DNA from 4 places in the Pantoea sp. SGAir0180 genome. Region 1 is predicted to be linked to each of the others. Evidence: predicted binding sites of a transcription regulator. Region 1 holds the regulator's gene; each other region holds the start of a gene.

Region 1 (2,206 bases):
TCATCAGATGATCGGTAAAGGGCGAGCAATCGCCCTTTTTTATTGGGTGGATTTTTTTTAGCGCCGACATTTGTCCTGAACCCGTTTAATTCGATTAATTTTACTTCTGTGGAATCGCTCTCAGTTTAATTTTTTTAATAACTTTCCCGGTGTGAATTATTTTTTTTCAGGTACGCTAACCCTCTGTAGTCTTTGTTTGCGGGTTAAAAAGGAAAAAAATGACAGTTTTCGCACAGGAAGCCAAACACAGCGTTGTCGTCTTACATCAACTCATTGAACATATTTTTAACCACAGCCGTGACAGTGGTGACAGCTTTCATCTGCTGCTTTCTCATTTTCATCCTGACTTCCAGATGGTCACGCCACAGGGCAAGATGCTGAACCTCAATGAGGTTGAAGAACTCTTTCGCCGCTTACAGGGCGCACGGGAAGGGATGCGCATCGCGACCAGCGAACATGTGATCCTGTCAGAGCACGCTAACGAGGTCACCATTCAGTATCGGGAAGTGCAGATGATGAATGGGGAAAATAAAAGCCGCATTTCCGTTGCGATTCTGGACTGCTCCACCTCGGTGCCCCGCTGGCGCTACCTGCAGGAAACGCTGGTGGCGTGACTGACAGGCACAAAAAAGCCGATGCAGGCATCGGCTTTTTCTTTACCGTCTGACAAACGTTACTTGTCGTGCAGTGTTTCGTCTTCGCGGCAATCGCCCAGGGCACAGTGACCATACAGGTACAGGCTGTGGTTGGTGAGCTTAATACCGTGACGGGTCGCGATATCACGCTGACGCGTTTCAATAGACTCATCACTAAATTCAATGACTTTACCGCAATCCAGACAGATCAGGTGATCGTGATGGTGCTGCTGCGTCAGCTCAAACACCGATTTACCGCCTTCAAAGTTGTGGCGGGTCACAATGCCGGCATCGTCGAACTGGTTCAGTACACGGTAAACCGTGGCCAGTCCAATCTCTTCGCCCATATCAATCAGGCGTTTATACAGATCTTCCGCGCTGACGTGATGGCATGCAGGTTCCTGAAGCACTTCCAGAATTTTGAGTCTGGGCAGGGTGACTTTCAGGCCAGCCTTCTTTAATGCGGTGTTGTTGTCAGTCATGCGGATATTGTCCTGTTACTTTGGTCACTCTTGTGGCATGTAGCCTGTATGTCGATCGACCGCCATTCTCATTTGCGTCTCATTATAGAACTGATGCGCTGAAATGAAAACCGATGCTGCCTGCGATGAAACCGTGGCGATGTTCGCGGTACAAAGCATGGAGGGCGGGCTGGCTACCATTTCGCGTTGTGTCATCTCAATTCCAGGGAAATAAGCAGATGATCGATGCGGGTATTCTACAGACTAAATGCGGAAAGTTACAAAAATGTAGCTATTATTTTTATAGGAAAAGCCATTGATGCAGTGTGGACCAGCGCCCACACTGCGCTCACGGCTATCAGGCTTCGATAATTTCTTTGAGTTGCAGTTCATCGAAGATCTGCTTAACCCACTTGTCGACGCGTTCGTTCGTCAGTTCTGGCTGGCGATCTTCATCAATCGCCAGGCCCAGGAAGTGGTTATCGTCTGCCAGACCTTTTGAGGCCTCGAAGTGGTAACCCTCGGTTGGCCAGTGGCCCACGATAATGGCACCGTTAGGTTCGATGATGTCACGAATGGTGCCCATCGCGTCACAGAAGTACTCGGCGTAGTCTTCCTGATCGCCACAACCGAACAGCGCCACCAGCTTACCGTTGAAGTCGATCTCTTCCAGCGTCGGGAAAAAGTCATCCCAGTCGCACTGTGCTTCACCATAGTACCAGGTCGGAATACCCAGCAGCAGGATGTCAAAGGCTTCCAGATCTTCTTTAGTGCTTTTCGCGATGTCGTGAACCTCTGCAACGTCTTTGCCCAGTTGTTTCTGGATCATTTTTGCAATGTTTTCGGTGTTACCGGTATCGCTGCCAAAGAAGATGCCTACGATTGCCATGGGTAAAATAACCTCTTAAATCCTGATGATAGAATGAATGCCTGAGCATATTCAGCAAATGATAGCAGACCACGCAAAAGGGCGGAACTTGTAAAGCCGCGACATTTGTTTCTGTGTGCGGTTTGCGTGCGTTAGTCCAGTTTGAGTTGCGCCAGCAGCATTTGTTCAATTAATTCACTGCGGCTGAGATTACGCTGTTCAGCCAGCGTATTAAGCGCTTC
Region 2 (2,206 bases), 580 kb from region 1:
GTCTTTTGAGGTTAAACAGGGTGAAGTCACCTGCCTGCTCGGCCGCAACGGTGTGGGGAAAACCACGCTGCTGAAATGCCTGATGGGCTTAATACCGGCTAAATCGGGCGAGGTGTGCTGGCAGGACAATATCATCAACGGGCGAAAGCCCCACCAGCGCGTGCAGGCCGGCATGGCTTACGTGCCGCAGGGGCGGGAGATTTTTCCGCGTCTGACGGTTGAAGAGAATCTGCTGATGGGTCTGTCACGCTTCTCATCCTCGCAGGCAAAGCAGGTGCCTGAAGAGATTTACCAGCTGTTTCCGGTATTGTTCGATATGAAATCCCGCCGGGGCGGCGATCTGTCCGGCGGCCAGCAACAGCAGTTGGCCATTGGCCGGGCGCTGGCCAGCCGTCCACAGTTGCTGATCCTCGACGAGCCTACCGAAGGGATTCAGCCTTCAGTGATCAAAGAGATTGGCCTGGTGATCCGCCAACTGGCACAGCGCGGCGACATGGCGATTCTGCTGGTCGAGCAGTTTTATGATTTTGCCGCGGACCTGGCCGACCGCTATCTGGTCATGTCGCGCGGTGAAATTATCCAGCGCGGGCGCGGTGAAGAGATGGAAACGGATAACGTGCGGAGCCTGGTCGCCATCTGATTCTCCTCCTGTCAGGCAGGTCGGCGCGCAGGCTGACCTGCCTGGATCGCGGCACCCTGCGCTTTCTTCCCACCTGAGCCATGCACGCCCACGGTACGCATCCGTGACCGGCCCGTTTCTTTTCCGTCGTTAAATTCTTGTGTAATAACGCACAAGACATCTTGTAATAAATAACAGTAAGTATAATAATTCTCATTTGCATTCAATATGCATAACACCTTTGTCACATGACTTTCTGCGCCTTTCTTCTACCGGGCGCGTTGTATTTGCCTTTGTAAGGGATAAACAATGAGAATGCCTTTTGGCCCGAAACGGTTAGCGCTACTGTGTTCCATCGCCATTGCCGCCCCTGCGGTCTCCTTTGCCGCCGATACGCTGGTGGTGACAGCAAAGCCGGAAGAAACGTCGACCACGCCCACCGAAGGCTACACGGCGACCGTCAGTAAAGGGGCAACCAAAACCGATCGTCCTTTGATCACCACCGGTCAGTCCGTTTCGGTCGTGACGCGCCAGCAAATGGCCGATCAGGGCGCAATGGATGTGAATCAGGCGCTTAACTACACCGCCGGTGCCTTCACGAACTTCGCTGGCGCAGCCACCCGCTACGACACGGTCTCTCTGCGCGGCTTCCACGGCGGCGATGTCGATAACATTTTCCTGGACGGTCTGCGCCTGATGAGCGATCCCGGCAGCTATAACGTGCTGCAGGTCGATCCCTGGTTCCTCGACCGTATTGATGTGATTAAAGGCCCCTCTTCTGCCCTGTATGGACAGACGGTGCCGGGTGGTTTAGTGATCGAAAGCTCCAGACGTCCGCAGTATGCGCCTGAGGGACATTTCCGTTTGTCTACCGGCAACCATAACACCAACAGCGCTGCGTTTGATTACACCAATGCCATCAACGATCAGTGGGCGTTTCGCCTGACCGGCATAACACGCAACAGTGATACGCAGTACGATCATACACGCGAAGAAAAATATGCGATTTCGCCTTCACTGCTGTGGCAACCTGATGAGGATACGTCACTCCTGCTGCGCGCTTATCTGCAAAAAGATCCGTCCGGCGGCTATCACAGTGCCGTGCCAGGGGACGGCAGCATCACCGAACATAACGGGCGTAAGCTCAGCACCGGTTTCTATGATGGCGACAGCGCGCTGGATCAGTTTAAGCGGCGGGAGCAAATTTACAGCGCGGAATTCGCTCACCGCTTTAATGAAACCTGGGCGTTTCGCTCGAATGCCAGTTACTCCCATTCCAATGTCGATCTGGATCAGGTTTATCAGATTGGCTGGGCATCACCGCAGTCCGAACTGCTCAATCGCTACTATTCCGGCTCGCGTTCGTCGCTGCAGGCGTACGCGATTGATAACCAGCTGGAAGCCGACTTTGATACCGGTCCGGTGGATCACAAGGTGGTGCTGGGTGCGGAATACCATCAGTACACGAACGATTTACGGGATGCCAGCGGCCCAGCCAGTTCACTCAATGCGCTGACAGGTCAGGCCGTGGGCGTGAATCCGGCTTACGTGTTTACAAATTCACAGCGTCGTTACTATCAAACCGGC
Region 3 (2,206 bases), 1.2 Mb from region 1:
AGTCAGAGGCGCGGCTGACGCGCCGGATAAACGCGTTAGCGCGCAGCTGCTGAGGTATCAGCGCGTGCAGGCATAACAAACAATAATAAAGCGGGGATCAGATAGAGCAGCCAGACAGCGACTTCACTGACGCTGGGCGCTTCCTGATAGCCAAGCATGCCTTCCAGCACTGTGCCAAACAGCGAATGCGTGGATAAGATCGGGCTCATATCAAAGGCCACCTGCTGAAAATGGTTCCACAGCCCTGCCTCATGAAAAGCGCGAATAGCCCCTGCCGCCAGGCCTGCTGCCACCAGCAGAATGAAAATACTGGTCCAGCGGAAAAAGTGCGCCATGTTGAGCCGCAGGCCGCCCCAGTAGATCAGCATGCCCAGCACCACCGCCGTGGCCAGCCCCAACACCGCACCCAACGGCGGCGCATAACCGACATCCTGTGTGAACGCGGCCAGCAGAAAGAACACTGATTCCAGCCCTTCGCGTGCGACGGCCAGAAACACCATCATCACCAGCGCCAGGCCGCCGCCGGCCGATTTATGCAATGCCTCGTCGACGGCGTGTTCAAGTTCCCGTTTGATATTGCGCGCGACCCGGCGCATCCAGAACACCATCGAGGTCAGGATAACGACCGCGATTACCGCCACGATACCTTCAAACAGCTCTTGCTGTTTCTGCGGAAACTCACCCGTGGTCTGGTTGATAAAGATACCCAGCCCAAGGCAGAGTGCGGCGGCAATAAAGACGCCTGCCCACATCGCAGGAAACCACTGAGTGCGCTGAGTGCGCTTCAGATAACTGGCGATCAGGCTGACGATCAACGCGGCTTCAAGTCCTTCGCGCAGCATAATGAGAAACGGAACGAACATCGCCAACCTCTTAAATGTTAACCGGCGTCAACGACGCGTAAAGTTACGTAAAAACGAACGATACCGATTATCATTACCACTCAAAAAAATACAAGTTCCACAACGAAATAATTTCGTAACTGTCTGTGCCAGATAACGCGCAAAAAAAAGCCTGCCCTCACGGGGGCAGGCGGTGGAAAAAAGAAGGCGATTACTTCGTCTGGAACTCGGCCTCAGCGGCATCGAAACGTGCCATCGCCTGGGTTGACGGTGCGCGACTCGCCAGGCTAAAGACGACGATGGCGAGACTGGCCAGGATAAAGCCCGGGATGATTTCGTACAGACCGAGCCAGCCATACTGCTTCCAGACCACCACGGTCACCGCACCGACAACCATGCCCGCTAATGCGCCATTGCGGTTCATACGTTTCCAGCACACGCCGAACAGCACAACCGGCCCGAACGCCGCACCAAAGCCCGCCCACGCATAGCTGACCAGGCCTAATACCCGGTTTTCAGGGTTGGCGGCCAGCGCGATGGCAATCAGCGCGACCAGCAGCACCATCAGGCGACCGACCCAGACCAGTTCTTTCTGGCTGGCATTTTTGCGCAAAAAGCCTTTATACAGGTCTTCGGTCAGGGCGCTGGAGCACACCAGCAGTTGGCAACTGAGTGTCGACATGACGGCCGCTAAAATGGCTGACAGCAGAATCCCGGCAACCCAGGGGTTAAACAGAATACGTGCCAGCTCAATGAATACACGCTCGCCGTTTTGAGTTACACCAGCGGCCTCGCCCGGGTTGTTCTGGAAATAGGCGATACCAAAGAAGCCAACCGCGACGGCGCCGGCCAGACACAAAATCATCCAGGCCATACCAATACGGCGCGCGGTACGAATTGACCGGTGTGAATCCGCCGCCATAAAGCGGGCCAGAATATGGGGCTGGCCAAAATAACCTAATCCCCAGCCCAGTAGCGACAGGACCGCAACCACATTCAGTCCTTTGAACATATCCAGGTTTTCCGTGCTTTTAGCCTGAATGACTGCCAGCGAATCGCTTAAACCGCCGACGGCCATGATGACGATAAGCGGCGTCAGAATCAGGGCGAAGATCATCAGGCTGGCCTGAACGGTATCTGTCCAGCTTACCGCCAGGAATCCGCCCACCAGCGTATAGAGAATGGTCGCCGCCGCACCGGCCCATAAGGCCGTGGCGTAGTCCATTCCAAAGGTGCTTTCAAAAAGGCGCGCACCGGCAACCACACCGGAAGCACAGTAAATGGTGAAAAACATCAGGATGACGACCGCAGAAATCACACGCAGAATTTTGCTGCGATCTTCAAAGCGGCTGGTGAAAAAGTCG
Region 4 (2,206 bases), 1.9 Mb from region 1:
TTCCCCGCTGTCTGCACGGAATGGCGGCCGGACGGACTTTTTACCGGCGTGATGCGCATAGTGAAAACGCTTCAGTTTGCCCGGCGGTGCCGCATTGCGTGAAGCATGAATAAAGCGAATGAGCGCGACCGTGCGGAGCTGACGACTGAAACACTTCACCATACCGGATGAGGGCTTGCCCGATTCATAGCAGCGCCTGAAGAAGTGTAACGTAATCAAGGTGTTCGTCGCGGCATAGCACGCCCCTGAACAGGGTGAAACCATGCCCGATCCCGGCAACAGCAGTGAGATAAGCAGGAAGACGCGCGACAGCCAGAGAGAGGCTGGGCGTCCCGGCATTTGTGGCGAGTCCTCAGCGCCTGGTAAAGATACCAAAGAGGACCGGCGCGCGCCGGCACTCAGTGACGCATCTTCCGCATGGGCCCGGACGGATTGCCGATCAGCGTGGCGATTGCAGGCAGCGATCCTGTTATGTGAAGCACAGCGGCCCTGCTGCTTTATTCGACGAAAAAACGTCATCAGGCTGGCGATAAAGAGGTTACTCATCGGCTGTTTTCATTATGTTTGCGCAACGGCCACTTACAACAGGCAAACCCTGACTGGCGGCCTCAATGTTTTACGTGCTGGCTTATCTGACAATGAAAATTCAGATTGATGCTGGACCGGATAAAATTATTTTTCTCGCGCCATTATGACGCCCGATGGCTTATTAAACGCCACAAAACACTTTCCCTGCGTCTGCGGTTAGCGTGCTCAGCAGGGCGGGCTGCGGATCAACTCACTCTCCATGCGCATCAGCCATCGACCAGGCAGTTTCTGACCGCCCTCATCGCTACGTTGCATACTGTCCGGATACAGGCAACACGGTGCAACAGATACGGCTACGCGTTATCCCTTCTTCCAGCGATGTCCAGCTATTTGATTGTAAATACTAATGAGAACCACTATCAATTCGATTGATTTTTGCTATCATTTGCCCTTATTCCGCATCCTGTATATGAAGTTGGAGAAGCAGCGTGGTAGCCAGTGATTTAATGCAAGCGGACCTTTCCGTGTGGGGCATGTATCAGCATGCCGATATTGTGGTGAAGGTTGTCATGATCGGTCTGTTACTGGCCTCAGTCGTGACCTGGGCCATTTTCTTCGGGAAGTACGCTGAGCTGAGCGCCGCCAGACGTCGCCTGAAGCGTGAACAGCTGGCATTAGGCGAAGCCCGCAGTCTCAATGATGCCGCGCGCGCGGCCCAGAGCTTCCATGCGGCCAGCCACAGCGCGGTGCTGTTACATGATGCGCAAAACGAGCTGGACCTGTCCGCAGGCGTGGAAGAAACCGGCGGCATTAAAGAACGCACTGCGTTTCGTCTTGAGCGTCGGGTTGCGGCATTCTGCCGTCATGCGGGGCGCGGGAATGGCTTCCTGGCCACGATTGGCTCGGTGGCGCCCTTCGTCGGCCTGTTTGGTACCGTCTGGGGCATCATGAACAGCTTTATCGGTATTGCCAAAACCCAGACGACTAACCTGGCGGTCGTGGCACCGGGTATCGCCGAAGCGCTGCTGGCGACGGCCATTGGTTTAGTCGCGGCGATTCCGGCGGTTGTGATTTATAACGTGTTTGCCCGTATGATCGCTAATTACAAAGCCTCCTTAGGCGACGTTGCCGCGCAGGTCATGCTGCTGCAAAGTCGCGATATCGACCTGGGAAACCTGGCTCAGCCTGAGGTCAGCCGTCCTGCCGCCGCGCAAAAACTGCGTCTGGGGTAAGCGTTATGGCAATGCGATTTAACGACAGCTCAGAAACCGATGGTGAAATGCATGAAATCAACGTCACGCCGTTTATCGACGTGATGCTGGTACTGCTGATTATCTTTATGGTGGCTGCGCCCCTGGCAACGGTGGATGTGCGTGTGAATCTGCCCGCGTCCACCAGTGCGCCGCAACCGCGTCCGGAAAAACCGGTCTATCTCTCGATTAAAGCCGATAAGCAGCTTTACGTAGGTAACGATCAGGTGAACAAGGACGCGCTTATCAACGTGTTGATGCAGCAGACGCAAGGCAACAAAGATACCACCATTTTCTTCCAGGCCGACAAATCGGTCGATTATGAAACCCTGATGAGCGTGATGGATGAACTGCGCACGGCGGGTTATCTCAAGATCGGCCTGATGGGGATGGAGACGGTAAAAAAATAACGCGTCGTTGATGTGCGC

Evidence for each region. Region 1 encodes Fur, which represses iron uptake genes when iron is present. Its sites were predicted from a motif close to ATAATAATGAGAACNACTATCAA; they were not measured.
Region 2: the regulator Fur is predicted to act here: its motif matches at 820-842, upstream of C1N58_RS14725 (TonB-dependent siderophore receptor).
Region 3: the regulator Fur is predicted to act here: its motif matches at 915-937, upstream of efeU (iron uptake transporter permease EfeU).
Region 4: the regulator Fur is predicted to act here: its motif matches at 929-951, upstream of exbB (tol-pal system-associated acyl-CoA thioesterase).

What each region holds. Positions count from the first base shown of each region.
Region 1 covers NZ_CP028071.1:2,546,652-2,548,857, reverse strand. The annotation lists gene C1N58_RS11915 (hypothetical protein) at 219-614, shown strand; gene fur (ferric iron uptake transcriptional regulator) at 674-1,117, opposite strand; gene fldA (flavodoxin FldA) at 1,455-1,985, opposite strand; gene ybfE (LexA regulated protein) at 2,117-2,206, opposite strand, start outside.
Region 2 covers NZ_CP028071.1:3,122,163-3,124,368, forward strand. The annotation lists gene urtE (urea ABC transporter ATP-binding subunit UrtE) at 1-640, shown strand, start outside; gene C1N58_RS14725 (TonB-dependent siderophore receptor) at 929-2,206, shown strand, end outside.
Region 3 covers NZ_CP028071.1:1,306,890-1,309,095, reverse strand. The annotation lists gene efeU (iron uptake transporter permease EfeU) at 36-863, opposite strand; gene putP (sodium/proline symporter PutP) at 1,054-2,206, opposite strand, start outside.
Region 4 covers NZ_CP028071.1:87,683-89,888, forward strand. The annotation lists gene C1N58_RS00495 (hypothetical protein) at 1-339, opposite strand, end outside; gene exbB (tol-pal system-associated acyl-CoA thioesterase) at 1,035-1,760, shown strand; gene exbD (TonB system transport protein ExbD) at 1,766-2,188, shown strand.